DNA from 2 places in the Paenibacillus sp. FSL F4-0125 genome. Region 2 is predicted to be linked to the other one. Evidence: riboswitches for the same ligand, from Rfam matches in the RefSeq annotation. Region 2 holds a riboswitch; the other holds the start of a gene.
The links. A riboswitch is a leader RNA that binds a small molecule or an ion and turns the genes downstream of it on or off. The one in region 2 is predicted to bind cyclic di-AMP.
Positions count from the first base shown of each region.

Region 1: another riboswitch for cyclic di-AMP. It lies ahead of NST74_RS25155 (alpha/beta fold hydrolase); the one in region 2 lies ahead of NST74_RS00585 (C40 family peptidase).

Region 1 is NZ_JBBOZJ010000001.1:5,671,445-5,679,545, forward strand. It holds gene NST74_RS25140 (cysteine desulfurase family protein) at 1-956, opposite strand, end outside; gene mnmH (tRNA 2-selenouridine(34) synthase MnmH) at 1,006-2,043, opposite strand; gene selD (selenide, water dikinase SelD) at 2,100-3,161, opposite strand; gene NST74_RS25155 (alpha/beta fold hydrolase) at 3,530-4,339, opposite strand; cyclic di-AMP (ydaO/yuaA leader) riboswitch at 4,446-4,632, opposite strand; gene NST74_RS25160 (hypothetical protein) at 4,854-5,027, opposite strand; gene NST74_RS25165 (Nif3-like dinuclear metal center hexameric protein) at 5,112-5,906, opposite strand; gene NST74_RS25170 (endo-1,4-beta-xylanase) at 6,011-7,030, opposite strand; gene NST74_RS25175 (glycoside hydrolase family 43 protein) at 7,073-8,101, opposite strand, start outside.
Region 2 is NZ_JBBOZJ010000001.1:118,760-126,860, reverse strand. It holds gene NST74_RS00600 (M1 family metallopeptidase) at 1-1,710, shown strand, start outside; gene NST74_RS00595 (hypothetical protein) at 1,722-2,552, shown strand; cyclic di-AMP (ydaO/yuaA leader) riboswitch at 2,767-2,905, shown strand; gene NST74_RS00590 (C40 family peptidase) at 2,959-3,387, shown strand; cyclic di-AMP (ydaO/yuaA leader) riboswitch at 3,748-3,889, shown strand; gene NST74_RS00585 (C40 family peptidase) at 3,895-4,386, shown strand; gene NST74_RS00580 (GNAT family N-acetyltransferase) at 4,616-5,101, shown strand; gene NST74_RS00575 (c-type cytochrome) at 5,229-5,585, shown strand; gene NST74_RS00570 (4a-hydroxytetrahydrobiopterin dehydratase) at 5,668-5,955, opposite strand; gene NST74_RS00565 (hypothetical protein) at 6,184-6,477, opposite strand; gene motA (flagellar motor stator protein MotA) at 6,684-7,487, shown strand; gene motB (flagellar motor protein MotB) at 7,471-8,101, shown strand, end outside.

The sequences.
Region 1 (8,101 bases), 5.6 Mb from region 2:
GCTGAGCCTGTTGAGGCCGCCACATCTTCTAGCGAAGCAATCACTTCATGACCCACCACTCCAAGAAAACTAACGTTAAGCGTGTTAGGCAATCGCTTATCCCTATGACCGTTCAGGTGAATCTTATCGCCAAAAGCCTCCTGTAATCTGTCATAGAAATAATCTGCAACTTCTTTTACACGCGCTCTGGAGGTGGAGTCTGAAGCAAGCTCACAGGCTTTTCCTAATCCAATAATATATGGTGTGTTCTCCGTACCTGCTCGTCTACCATTTTCATGCCCCGCTCCGTGAATTAAAGGTTCGATATGAATGCCCTCTCGGATGTACAATGCTCCAATCCCTTTTGGTGCATACAATTTATGACCTGCCAGCGTTAGAAAATCCACCCCTAGCTCAGCCACATCGAGCACTACTTTTCCAGCGGACTGCGAAGCATCGGTATGTACAAGAACACCCCGTTCGTGGCAAGCCTCAGCTATTTCTTTGATCGGCTGGATCGTTCCCGTTTCATTGTTAGAATGCATAATGGAGACTAGTACGGTTTGGTCGGTAAGCTGCTTTTTCACATCGTCTACTTGTACCATTCCATACGAGTCAACAGGTACATAAGTAATCGTATAGCCCAACTGCTCCAGATACTGACACGGTTTAATGACAGCAGGATGCTCCACAGCAGACACAATCATATGATTGCCTTTATGTCGATACGTTTGAGCGACGCCCTTGATGACGGTATTATTCGATTCGCTGCCCCCGCTTGTAAAAAGCACCTCACCCGGCACGCAATTCAGGAAATTAGCCACCTGCGTTCTTGCTTGCTCGATTCCGAGTTTAGCTTCTTGCCCCAAAGAATGACTGCTTGAAGGATTGCCAAAATGACCATAAAGATACGGAATCATAGCCTCTGCGACTTCCTTATCTACAGGTGTTGTAGCGTTATAGTCTAAATAGATCATTTGTTACGCTGAGCCTCCTCTAAACCCTCATACATTAAGATACATAAAGCTATACTTCCTGATTATTTAAAAAAGAGCGCACCGCAGCCTCAGCTTCATCCAAGTTGTTCACCTTAAAGGTAACTCTCTCAATCCCTTCATACTGAGTAGAAGTATAATCGTATTTAGGATCATAGTAGTATTCTAACAGCAACGCCACAGCCTCTCCGAACAAATCTGCTTGCAAGCAACGCTCGATTTCTGCCGCAATAGGGATATGTATTCGAGATTTAATACTCCAAAATGCTGAAATGCACTGCTCTTTATATTCTTCTGGTCGATAATCTTCAAGGATTTGCTGAACTCTGGCTTGCAATGGCATTTCAATCCAAATCTGTGTTCCGATCTCTTTCTGCTCGGCCATGAATGGGGGCATTACGACCTTCCCAATCTTTTTGCTCTCCGCTTCAAACAGTACATAAGGAGAATCCCCAAGCTTAATTAATTCCTCCATAAGAAGACTATCGAACGTTTTCTGATTATTTGCACGAAGTCCGATCTCGCCAAAGATAGAACCGCGGTGACCCGCCATTCCTTCCAAATCCAGAACAGGATAGCTTTGTGCCTTCAGGCGGTGCAGCAGGTTTGTTTTACCTGTACCCGTATTTCCGTGAATCACATAAGGCTTCGCCTTGAATTTATAGGACTCCAGTTCGTCGAGTACCCATTTACGGTAAGCTTTATAGCCACCAATCAGTCGGTAAGCGTGAATATCCATTAAAGAAAGTACGGTCGCAGTTGTGCGGCTGCGCATACCTCCCCTCCAGCAGAATACAGCTTTGTCCCCTTGAATCGCTGCGAATTCTTTGACAAAGGTAGGCAGCTTCGCCGCAGCAATCTCCAAACCGCGTTCTTTCGCCGCCTGCACACTAGTCTGTTTATACAAAGTGCCTACTTCAGCCCGTTCCTCATCATCAAAAAAAGGAATGTTCAGACTATCCGGTAATGTCGAATCTTTATATTCAGAAGGAGATCGAACGTCGATCACAGTGATCTGCTTCTTATTTTTTAGCATTCTTAATTCTTCCAGTGTAATATCCTGAAACAATGCACTCTCTCCTCTGGTGGCTAACTTCTTAAGTTGCCTCTAAGCTGACTCTATCATTATTGCGCAGCTATTACCGTAATCTGACCCGGATGTTCTTCTGTTACTTCTCCGATCAATGCCGCTTCTACACCTGCAGCTATCAGCTCTTGTAGCAAGGCTTCACTTTGTTCAGGAGCAACAGAAATCAACAGTCCGCCAGAAGTCACAGCATCACACAGAATATAACGGCTTAATTGGTCCATCTCTTCCGGATAAAGAATGCTGCCCTCCAAATGGGCAAAGTTATTCTTAGTTCCACCTGGAACAAATCCCTGCTCAGCCAGCTCTCTTACTCTTGGCAGCATCGGTACATCGCCTTGACGAATAATCAGTCCGTGGTTACTTCCTTTAGCCATTTCCGAGGCATGTCCCAACAGCCCAAATCCAGTAACATCCGTACAAGCGTGCACATCATACGGCTCCATGATTTCAGCCGCTTTTTTATTCAATGTAGACATCACTGTAGTGAGGCGTGTGGTTTCTTCTTCTGATAGCTGATCCTTCTTAATAGAAGTTGTTAAGATGCCCACACCGATAGGTTTCGTTAGTATCAGCTTATCCCCCACCTGCGCGCCTGCATTCGTTCTTACTTTGTCCGGATGCACCAGCCCCGTAACAGCCAATCCGAATTTAGGCTCTTTATCGTCGATAGAATGTCCACCTACAAGCGTCGCTCCTGCTTCCTGCACCTTGTCCGCTGCACCGCGCAAAATGTCACCGAGAATGCTTTTATCCAGAACAGAGATAGGAAAAGCTACAATATTAAGCACTGTAAGCGGCTTACCACCCATAGCATAAATGTCACTTAACGCATTGGCTGCTGCAATTTGCCCAAAGGAATAAGGGTCGTCCACGATCGGTGTGAAAAAATCAACAGTTTGCACTAATGCGAGTTCATCGCTTAAACGATACACGCCTGCATCATCACTAGTATCCAAACCTACAAGTAGATCCGGGTTAGGAACGGTTGGTGGCAGACTGCGAATAACCTGCATGAGATCGGCGGGACCGATTTTGCAGCCGCAGCCTCCTTTTGAAGATAATGAAGTCAATTTTATAGTTTCGGCTTGAGACATCATGACTCAGCTCCTTTAGATAGTTAATATCGAATATCTTTAATCTTACATCAGTAGACAGCAATGTACAAAATGCATAGGTACCGATTGGATTTCATTATTCTGTTCTTTGAGAAGTGCTATGAGTGGTATTCTTTCGATTAATAGTATGCTAAAGGCTGGCTCATTCGTAGATTTCGCTACTTTGAGCCAGCCTTTAGTTCGATACTCTGTACTTTAGGGAGGTTTTCCCTATACTACTATACAAAAGAACGTCCCACAGCCAGTTCATACTCCCAGCTATAGAAAGCCCTCATATCCTGCTTAAACGTTAGCCGGCCATTAAGACCCTGAAGAGGTTTATGCAATCTAAGGTGCTTTCTCCACTAGGATCAACTGATCTGCTGAGCATCCTGATGTTTCTCCAAAAAACGCTGAAGAATAGCATTAAATTTCTCCGGCTGACACAGATTACTAGGATCTAATGCGTTAGGAATGATTGCTAACTGAGCATGCGGCAGCTGAGACACCATATCCTTCATACAGTTGACACCAAATTCACTAAAGTCACCGACTATACATAACGCGGGACGGTTAAAAGATTTTAAGCATCTAGTGTAATCCACATGACTCGTAGCCAGCCTTTGGCGATACAATTCCCGCGGACGTTTGTCGAGAAGTCCTCTTCTAATCTCGTTATAGGCCAGGTTCCAGCGTTCGCGATACATCATACGAATCGAAGGCAGTACAAGCTCACTAGGAGCGTAATACATTAACCAACTACAATATGCAGCCATAAGCTGAATTTTACCTACTATTGTTGATGCATGACTTCTACAAAAGCTATCCGCGACAACAATCGCCTTTACCCGTTCCGGGTATTGTTTCGCAATATGTTGAACGACGATCCCCCCATAGGCGCTCCCGACAAAAACCGCCTCACGAATGCCCAAATCATTCAATAGCATAATTATATCTAGGCATTGCGTTTCAATAATCTCGTTTGGAGCCTGCAGCAATTCACCTGATTTGCCATTCCCCCGTAAATCGCACAGAATCACTTTATATTTATCAGAAAAATACTCTAATTGTGGTTTAAACATGCTATGTGTTAATCCATGTCCATGGATAAACACAACCGGAGTCCCTGTTCCAATGATTTCGTAATAGAGCGAAGTTCCATTCAGTTTAGCAATAGGCAAAATTAACACCTCTTTCACAGGTAGGTTCTATATCTATATGTGCTTATAAACGCAGCAAAAAACCACAGAGGGATTCTCTGTGGCTATTCATCATCAAATACGCCATTCATCCTCTCTCCATACGCTTACGAGGTTAGCTGTCGGATTCGGGCAGTGAGAGTTGCCCTACCTGTATGGATGCACTATTAAGCATCTGTAACAGGATTCACCCCATAACTAGTACCGACTGTCATATCGATTTCCAGTTGTTGGTTCCCCCGCTTTCCTTAACGGAAATTAAGCGGACTTCTTATGTAATTGTCAGTTATGTGATGAATCATACTCCGTGTAAGGTTTCTTGTAAAGTTGAGCCCTGGGCAAAATAATGATGAAAGCCATGCTTTTCATTTCATATTGAGCATACTCTTCGTTTTCTCTTTCTATTGCTCTTGTTTACTCGGTTTATTAAGAAAAAGCCGAGCGGTCATCAGAGATCAATCCCTGAACCACTCGGCTTCTATATACAATCATTCGGCTACAACAGATCGGCGTTTTTCAATGCATGCTCCCAGCTCGGAAAAAAGAACAGCGCACTTCTCATAAGATCAGGATCGCTTTGCTTCACTTGTTTTTTGCTGATCGAGCTTCCGTCAGTTTGAAGCTTTTTGATACGACTTAACACTTCATCAGCCTCCAAAGGAATTTCCATTGAAACACTCCTTTCTCAGTGACCTGGTTTCCAATCATTTTCTCCATAATATGCAAATTTATTCTTCATTTCGATTTATAAGGATTAAACCAGCTGATAGATCGGTTGTTCTGCAATAAAATAAGTAGGAATCGTTGGGTATTTCTCTGCCAAAACTTCAGCTAAATATTTCATTCCCGGGGCTTCACTCTCCGCATGACCTAACATAATCAGCGCATTCGATCTACCTTGATGTACTGCATCCCTCACATATTCCGGAGTTTCCCACTCTGGCCCTTCGCCAGCAATCAGTAAATCAAGATTGTGCTGATTAAAAAGAGGGATAGCCATTGTCCCGCCTCCTCTGTAACCCACTGATATCCCCACATGTCTGCATACCTGGGATAGGTCACCAGCAACACGTACATAGGGGATTCCTAGTTTTCTTTTTATGTACTGAGCCGCTTCACTTACTGTCATGGCAGGAATCGTAAGGATTGTAGCAGCGGGTTGCTGCTCATCCACATAAGCTGACCATTCAAGCTCTCGCAGCAAGCCCACCATGATCCCATCCGGTTTATGACAATGCCAATAATCATGATAACGAAAAATAGCCATTTCAGAACGTTTGATCAAACTCAGTTTCGTGCGATAAACAGCGTCATCCTCTAACCACTCACTTGTCTCATGGTGACTGTAATACACACCTTCATGTGTGATCAGCAAATTGGCGTTCATAGCCATCGCTCGTTCCACAACATATTGCGTAGCGCAAAATGCTGTAACTATCCCTGTAACCACCATTTCTGGATTTCCTGGCTGAAGTGTATCCACAGTCCCCTCTATCTGTTCCTCAGTTCCCATTAAATCTTCCAGTATTGTTCTTATCGTAATGTTCACCGTAACCATCCCTTTGAGTTTCATTCTTCTGATCTACAAACAAATAACCCACCCTTATTTAATATAAGGACGGGTTATTTTACTACTTGAGCAGCTTACCCGCTCTATAATTTTGGGGCAGAGCCGATAATACGGTGAAAGGCTGGCTTCGGATGATGCCCTTCATCGAATAAGAAGGGCCAGTTCTTCCGACCACGAACAGGGAAATCATCCAGCCAGGTATAGTCATCCGCCGCTCCCCAGAACGTGACTGAACTAATTACGTCACGGTATTCTCTCAGCAGTGCGAACATCGTTTCATATCGATCTGCTTGAAGTTCGAGCAGATCAGCAGGTACTGTCTTTAAGTCCATTCGTTTGTCTTCAAAACGGAACATGGATACATCCAGCTCAGTCAATTGAAGCTGAAGTCCTAACGAGGCATATTTCTCAATCGCAGCACGAATATCATCAAGATTCGGATCGTATAGATTCCAGTGTGCCTGCAATCCGACGCCATGGATCGGCACCTCTTGATCCAATAGCGACTTCACCAGTTCATAGATTTTATCGCGCTTTAAGGGATTGGATTCATTATAGTCATTGTAGAATAATAATGCCTTAGGATCAGCTTCATGGGCGAATTCAAATGCTTTAGCTATAAAATCCGGGCCAACAATGTCGAGCCACTTCGAATGGCGAAGAAGCTCTTCTCCTTCATCGGCAATAACTTCATTCACAACATCCCAAGCATAAATATCTTCCTTATAACGTCCTACAACGGTCTGAATATGTGATTTGACTCGTGCAAGCAAAATCTCTCTGCTTACAGGTCCTCCGTTCTTATCCTTAAACAACCAATCCGTAGTCTGATTGTGCCAGACCAAGGTATGTCCGCGCATCGCCATCTTATGTTTCCGGGCGAAGGCAACTAGCTGGTCTGCTGCCCTAAAGTTATAAATATCCTCAAGTGGATGTAGACTTTCAAATTTCATCTCATTCTCAGCAGTTATACTGTTGAAATGATAAGCAAGCAAGTGCTCCTGTGATTGTATCGTAAATGGGTTGACCGCTGCGCCAATCTTGAAATTCTCCGAGAACACTGTCTTTAGTGCAGGCTCTGAGTAATCGCTAGCTTGTCTCATCAAGTTCCCTCCCTACAAAAGCGTACATATTTAGCATTCTACTCATGATGATCGATAGTCGAACCAATCAAAGTAAGCAGGAACCCCCGCCACTTTGCCATGTCCTGTCGCATATAAGCCAACAAGAACACCGGTAAATCCGTTTCCTTTGACAGCTTGAGGGGATAATGGATAGGCTAGAGCCCTAGATAGCTCGATCCATTCCTGACCATCCAAAGAATAAAGTAAAGTGTATTCCGTTAGCTCCGCCTGAATTTTCAGATATAAACACCCAGCAATCGTTGGAATCTCTGCAGCCACATGTGTTGTTCCATCAACAGTTAAATAAGCTGTAATCACTCTATGTCCATTTCTTTGCGATAGTGCAATTTCATAATGTGCATTCTCGTCCAATCTAGCACAGAGTCCAGCCTCTTCACCGTCCACGGTAGGGTTAAAATCCAGTAATGTACTCCATTCAGCTGAAGTATGCTGCTGTCTTCTGCCTATAAAGGCTACCTGACCCACTTCATTAAGGTCTTTCGATTGCCCTCGAAGAGCTAGAAAACCCGGACGTTGGCTTAGTGACCAGCTTCCCTCTGCCGGATTCCGCAGAAAGGCTAATTGCAACGGTAATACATGGTCATCAAAATCATATCTTCCGCTTGTCTCAGGTTTTGGCGAATGACCCGGTACACGTGGAACCTTCATCTCCAGTCCAACGGTATCTTCGTTATTATCAATCATAGGCCATCCATCTTCATTCCAAATTACAGGGGCAAGAAAGGTCTCTCTTCCTAGCACTGTATACTTGGAATCTACTAGACGTACTCCAAGGAATACGGCCCACCAATCCCCGTTACGATCTTCGATCAGATCAGCATGTCCTAGATACTGAATGGGACTATCAGTCCCGCGATGGGTCAATATCGGTTGCTCTAATCTTTCAAAAGGACCGTAAGGGGAGGAAGAACGACCGATAATTTCTCGGTGTTCCTTTGCCGTGCCGCCTGAAGCAGACATGATATAATACATTCCGTTAATTTTGTACAAATGTGGTCCTTCCGTCCAAGGTCCACCATCCCCAGTCCA
Region 2 (8,101 bases):
TGGACACACCCCGGTGTAAAACCTGTAAGTGATCTATATTTTCATATGTACCCAAATGCTTTTGCCTCACCAGATACTACCTTTATGAAGGAATCCGGAGGAACGCTCAGAGGTGACACCATGCCAGAGAACGGCTTCGGAAGTATGACTCTAACCGATCTGCGCACGACAGAAGGAACATCGCTAATGCAACGAGTACAATTTGTACAACCTGACGATGGTAACGTCAACGATAAGACACTCCTAAAGGTGCATCTCCCACAACCGGTTAATGGAGGAGAAAGTGTCACGCTTAAACTAAAGTACGAGGTCCAGCTTCCCAAAATATTTGCCCGTATGGGTACATCAGGGAATTTCGTGATGGCTGGGCAATGGTTCCCAAAGCTTAGTGTATACGAGCCTATGGGCACACGCGGGGTTAAGGAAGAAGGCTGGGATTTACATCAATATCACGGCACCTCTGAATTTTACAGCGATTTTGGCATCTTTAATGTAACGATTGCAGTTCCTTCTAACTATACGGTAGCTGCGACCGGATTTCCTGTAAAGAATGCCAAACTGAAACAAGATCAAAAAATATATCAGTTCTACGCTGATGATGTCCATGACTTCGCTTGGGCGGCTTCCCCTGATTTCACAGTAGCTGAAGAAGCCTTCTCTACACCAGAAGTACCTGGTGTACGGATCAAGGTCTATCTCGATCCATTGCACAAAGACTTAAAGGAACGATACCTTCAGGCCGCTAAGGCTGCCCTGACCTACTTCAGTAAATGGTATGGTCCTTATCCCTACTCCACTCTGTCTATTATCGTTCCACCTAAGGAGGGCAATGGTGCAGGAGGAATGGAGTATCCTACGCTCATTACAGCCTTTGGAGCCACGGACTCTTCACCTGATACTTCACTTGAGAGAACCGTCGTTCATGAAATTGGCCATCAATACTTCTACGGTATGGTCGCCAGCAATGAATTCGAAGAGGCTTGGTTAGACGAAAGCTTTACTTCTTACGCTGAAGACAAACTCATGGAGCAGGAATATGGTGTCAAAGCTAATCTCCCTCTGCAATCTAGCCTGGTGACCAAATCAGAGCCGCTGAACTTAGAGACATGGAAATATGACGGGGCAGAATCGTATAGCCGAAATGTATATATTCGCGGAAAGCTAGTACTTAAGGATATTGAACGCCAAGTAGGCGCTAAAGCAATGAACAGTATCATGTCTACTTACGCACGTAAATTCCGTTTCCAGCATCCCACTACATCTGATTTTCAAAAAGTCGTTGAGAAGGTAACCAAAAAATCGTGGCAGCCTTATTTCGAGGATTATGTTTATGGTGGCGGTGCTCCTGATTTCTCAGTAGATACGATTACGATTAAAAAGAATGGCAGCAGCGAGGCTCAGAGCTACGAATCCATAGTGAAAATTACAAACAAAGGGAGTCATTACGTTGACGTTCCCATTAAATTTACATTCGCTGACGGTTCTGCGGCAGAGCGGGTCTGGAACGGTGAAGGAGCAGAGACTACGTTTCAGCTGTTAAGCGATAAACTTCTCCTCTCTGCTGAGATTGATCCAGAGCATACCGTTCTTTTAGAAAACAAACATCTTAATAACTTCAGACTGGCGGAAATAGAGCCCAAAACACTCTCCCGCTGGACGTTAAGTGTAACTAAATTAGTTGAAACCGTGCTCGGAACTCTTGTCTGGTGAGGTGAATGATTGTGAGAACATCGATAACCCGCGGCTGGCAAAGCATGAAGGAGCAATTTTATATTCTGATTCTGCTCTTCATCTATCGACTGCTCTGGGGCTACTTTATGTACGGCTTCATCCGGTCTGCTATCGTTCCAATTCTACTGCGCTACCCAGATAAAGACGCTGGAGGCAGTGGAATGGGTAGACTACTCTATTATGTCGAAGGGCAGTTCAGCTTGAACACAGATCCTGAGATACGTAATTGGTTATGGATGTTCCTAGGGCTTGTTCTCTTACGACTGCTGCTCTCCCCATTCATAAGAGCAGGATTACTACATGAACTCCATCAGGAGAGAAAAGGAGAGCGGGGCCTGTTCTTTTTTCCCGGCATGAAGGTTTATGGATTTCCAGTGTTTATTTTTAGTTTAATCGAATGGGTGCTGGCTTTATTGCCGTTATACTGGCTCGCTCCAAAAATGTACGGGCTGTTCTTATCTTCCTTTCTGAACTCCTCTTTGTTACTTCATCTAGTTCCATACGTATTGGCATGGCTTATATACATCTTTATGGTTCGCCTGTTCCTTCTATATATGCAGTTTGGTTATACCAGCGGTACGGGGATGTTCTCCTCCCTATTCATCTGTATAAAGTCACTGATTCCAGCAATAGGCATTTCAATCATACTTGGTGCAGCGGGCCTTATCCTTTTGCTGGCGTGCGGACTATCCGGTATCTTCTGTCCTGGCCTGCCGGCACTTCTTATTCGTCAACTCTCATCACTGCCCTCGACACTTTTCAAAATGTGGGGAATCTCCGCTCAATATCATCTATGGCGCAGTAAAGCATTTCCACAATAATTTATGGCATTACAACACATAATATAAGAGTCCCGGTTCCTGAATCAGGAGCCGGGACTCTTTCGCGTTACAGACAAATTATGACGATTTGCAAAATCGTAAAGACTTTGTTACAATAAGTCCTGTTCCATTAGTAACAAGTTTGTAATCATTTGAAACGATTTCTACATAACTTCATGTATTCATCGTAGTCTTGTCGATAAGTCACTATCTGGTGCATAAAACGCCGAATTCCTTGCACCGGGAAGTGGGGGAACCATATTTTGGGTGAATTGATCTCGCTTTGCAGTGATCATAGGGGAACCTTCTACCGAATCCTTAAGCTAACCTCACAGGCATTGGAAGGGGTACAATTTTTTTGAAGAATTTAAGAAAAGCATGCGTCGCTGCGGCGCTGGGACTTGTGATGGCGTTCTCTATTGGTGGAGGAAGTGCCTTTGCAGATTCTAAGATGGACAGTGTTATTTCAAAGACAATTGGAGTTGCCTATAAAACCGGAGGCACTAGCACTGCCGGGTTTGACTGTTCTGGATTTACTACGTATGTATTCAAGAAGGTGGGTCTTTCTTTGCCCCGCACTTCAAAAGCTCAATATAATGTTGGAACTCCTGTAGCCAAAAGCAAATTGCGTTCAGGTGACCTAGTTTTCTTTAACACATTGGGCAACGGCGTATCCCATGTCGGCATTTATGTTGGAAACGGAAAATTCGCACAATCATCATCTTCATATGGCGTGACCATCACTTCACTTAGCCAGTCCTACTGGGCCAACCGCTACGTTGGCGCTAAAAGAGTAATGAGTACTTCCTCATATCAAGCTGTAGCCTACGATTAATACTTCCCCACAACTATAACCTCACATTTACAACTATATAGACCTGGATTTGATTATTACCTTAATCGAATCCAGGTTTTCTTTTGCCTTATTATAATCTTTACACCTCTAGAATAGACTTTAAACACTTTTATTTGATAAAAATTTCAATAAATATAAAAATAAGTTTAATATTATCGCTTACATATGCATTTTGTCTTTAAATATATGAATTTTTCTGCATGATTAGGTTAAAAACGATTGCCAAGCGGCACTCTGTTTGTTACAATAACTGCAGTAAGATTTTAGTAACATTTTTGTAATCATTAAGTTGTTATTTACAAAGGTTTTGTCATGTATTGATTACAAGCTATTCCTAATCAACAGTCTGAGCCGAGTTTCCTAACTATTAGGGAAACGGGGGAACCAACTTTGGGTGAATTGACCTCCATTTTTAGAGGGGTCATAGGGGACCTTCAACCGAACCCTTAAGCTAACCTCGTAGGCATCTGGAAGGGGTATAAACTTTTGAAGAAGAAGTTAGCAGCAGCTGTACTCAGCTTTTCCATTATCTTCACCATCGGAGCAGGAAGCGCTTTCGCGGATTCCAAAATGGATAAAGTGATCGACAAGACCATCGGAACTAAATACGTATCCGGCGGGATCTCCACAAATGGATTTGATTGCTCCGGATTTACAATGTATGTTTTTGATAAAATCGGTATCAACCTACCACACCAATCAGGTTCCCAGTATCAAATGGGTACTGCTATCTCCCGAGATGATTTAAGATCAGGAGATCTTGTATTCTTCAATACAAGTGGTAAGGGTGTTTCCCACGTCGGCATTTATGTCGGTGAAGGCAAGTTTGCACACGCATCTTCCTCACGCGGTGTAACGATTAGCTCCCTGAGTGATAGCTACTACGTAAAACGCTATATCGGTGCTAAACGGATTATGAGCACTGATGCTTATCATTCTGTTGCTTCTGAGACAGAAGATAATGATGATGTTCAATAAGTAGAACGTACATAGGCTCTTTTCCAAGAGGTCAATTCTTGGGGAAGAGCTTGTTTTTTTGTCTTATTTAATATTTACCCCTCTCAAAATTTGTAAAACAATATTCCTTATAAATTTTCTGAGTCGATGCCCCCTCTTTTTGTATATAATTAGTTACAAGTATAAACGCCTTCGGCACTCGTAATGACGGCAAGCGTTATAACCCTCGTGAAAGGAGGTCTTTGACCTTATGATAAATCCCTCGGTTACTTTTCATGTAACTCCTATGGAGACTAGTCACGCGGAAGAGATATGCAATTGGAATTACACCCCCCCTTATAATATTTACGGCTGGATGCCGTGGGAACAAATGCAGGCTCTAGGCATCGAGTTCGGTGATCCTCAGCTACGGAATGAGCAATATGTCTCCATATTAAATGGGCAAGAAGCTTTGTGTGGATTCGCGCAGTTGTTCCCGATGGAAGGTGTTGTACGTTTGGGGATTGGCATGCAACCTGATCTATGCGGTAAAGGGCTAGGCAAATTATTCATGGATGCAATCGTGCAAGAAGCCTTGCTTCGTTATCCTGAGCGTGAGATTGATCTAGAGGTATTGACCTGGAACCAGCGGGCGATCCGAACTTACCAAAAGTGTGGATTTACGATTACAGATACGTATGAGCGCCTAACCCCATCAGGAAACAAACCTTTTTATTGCATGGTCTATGAGAAATGATATTAAAATCCATATTTTTCAATCAATTGATGGTATTATCGTTCATTTTTTTGTCACAAACCCTATGATAACGCTTCACCTTGAGCTATAATGTAGGGAGCAGCTTACATAGAAGGGACGAACTGGGATGCAGAAATGGATCATGAGCGGTTTGTTTTTTGCCGCCTGTGCCTTTGCGGTAGTACTTATGTTTACACTTCCAGGTAAAGAAGAGGTAGCTGAACAGAATAAGCCCACAATGCCGGTAGTTCAATTGGATGCGGCAAAGGCAGAAGCAACCGTGAAAGCCAGCTGTATTACCTGTCACGGCGATCAGCTTCAAGGTGGAGTTGGCCCTAGTCTTCAAAATGAAGGTGGTCAGCACGATGCTGAAGAAATCTACAGCATCGTCACTAAGGGACGCGGTCAAATGCCTTCCTTTAAAGAAAAGCTAGCCCCTGAGGAGATCGCAAACGTCGCCCTCTGGCTTTCAGAGAAAAAGTAACTACTTAAGCAACTAAAAACGCCCGTGCCAGAAGATAGTTCACTATCTGCGCACGGGCGTTTATTTATGAGTTTGGGTGATCCTAACGATTTTTCTCAAAGGCTTCATTAAATTCATGTGCCTCTCGAATATCTAGAGCTGTAATACCGTCTTCCTCATTTGATTTCAGTCGTAAAGTCACTGTCTTATAATCAATCGTAATATGTGGATGGTGATCAAAGGCTTCTGAAATGGTGGCTACTTCATCAACGAAAGCAATACCCTTCATATATTGGCTGAACATATATTTTCGCACCATGGTATTCTCTTCCAGCTTCCAGCCTTCCAGCTTGCTGATCTGCTCACGCAGTTCTTCTTCGGTAAATAACAATTCGTTTCCTCCCTTACTAAAAATTGCAGTAAAATCCGCAGGTCCCTTTACTCGTCTTATTCGTTAAACAAAACATCCCTTAGCTTCTGAGGTCCAAGGGATGTGCCAGGATAAAGGCAATATTTTCGATTAAATGTATTCAAGAATCCCAGCGATTATAACTCGGCTACACCAATTTTAACACGGGCTACTAACTACGGGCAAATTACACCCCGCCGCCCCCTCTTCTTAAATCAAAACAACAGAGGCTAAATCCTCTTCTCCGACTAAAATATTAATGCGGTGCGTGTCCTTATCGTAGATGATAACGCCGCTCCCCACCTCAATCATAGGTTCATTACCCAGCGCGAAGAAAAGATCCTCAGCCAGTGCCTCCCATACCTCCATCTTGGATTCCTGGGGCAATTCCTGCCACTCTTCCGGATCCATTTCAAAAAATAAGTACCCATCGGAAATTCTTCCGACAGCCTCGGTCAAATCTGTTAGGATTTCACCGTAATCTCTACCATGCTTTACACCCACATGTATCACTCCGTTTTCTCCACAGATGAATAATTACTTACCTTATCCATTATAGCCGAAAAAATGACTTCACAAAAAACGGAATGATGTCGATAAATAAGAATATACGTTATTCGGTTTCGCACAGAGTGCCTTGCCGCTATTTCAAGGATGATATACGCGGCTTTGTCGGAACACATCTTATAATCTCATGGACGAGGTGCATAATGGAAATTTCAACAATACTCGGTTTAATTTTTGGTCTAGTTGCAGTAATTTGGGGTATGATCCTCAAGCACGCTCCTCTTCACGCTTTAGCCACACCCGCTGCTTACGTTATTATCTTAGTAGGTACGGCAGCCTCCATCTTTATGGCCTTTCCGTTCTCGGAGGTCAAGAAGATTCCAAGTCTGTTTAAAATGATTTTTGTCAAAAAGAAATTAATCAGTAAATCCGAATTAATTACAATGTTCATGGAATGGGCTTCTATTACACGGCGTGAAGGTCTGCTGGCTCTTGAGTCTAAAGTCGATGAAATAGAAGATAACTTCCTCAGAAATGGCATGCGGATGATTATTGACGGAAATGATCAGGACTTTGTCCGCGATGTTCTCATGGAGGACATCCACGCCACAGAGGATAGACATAAAGCAGGCGCACTCATTTTCTCACAAGCAGGTATGTATGCTCCTACACTCGGCGTACTCGGGGCCGTTATCGGTCTTATCGCCGCTCTGGCTGATATGAGTGATATGAACAAATTGGCGGCAGCAATCGGGGCAGCCTTCATCGCAACACTGCTCGGTATCTTTACAGGTTACGTATTATGGCATCCTATTGCCAATAAGCTAAAACGACTTTCCAAACGAGAAATTGAAGTTCGAATGATGATGGTCGAAGGTCTATTGTCTATACAATCTGGTGTATCCACTATTGCCATCAATCAGAAGCTTGCTGTCTTCCTAACACCTTCGGAACGAGCTAAGTTAAATGATGAGAAGGAGAGTGGATCGGGTGAGCAAAAAGACTAGACACGAAGAGCATGAAGAACACGCCGACGAATCGTGGCTACTGCCTTATTCTGATCTTATGACCCTTCTGGTAGCATTGTTCATCGTAATGTATTCTATGAGTGCAACAGATGCCAAAAAGTTTGAAGAAATGAGTCAAGCCTTTAGTTCTGCTCTTAATGGTGGTACGGGTGTTCTTGAGGAACGGGCGGCAATGCCTTCTAAGAGCCAAGAGGATCTAGGGAAAAATGATCAAATGGATAAGTCAGTAACCAAGAAAAACGAACAAACAGAGATAGCTAAGCTCCGGCAAAAGGAACAAGAGGATTTAGAGAAGCTTAAGAAGCAGTTTGATCAATACATCAACAAAAACGGTCTTACCGACCTGCTGAGTACTAAGCTCAATCAGTCTCAGCTTATGATTACGATAAGTGATAACGCGTTGTTCGCTTCCGGACAGGCTGTAGTTAAGGATGATTCTCGGCAATTAGCAAAGTCCATCTCAACCATGCTGCAGCAATTCCCGGATTATGATGTAGTTGTGCAAGGACACACCGATAATATCCCTATCTCTAATAGCGACTATTCTTCCAACTGGGACCTGAGCGCGGATCGTGCTCTTCAGTTCATGAAGA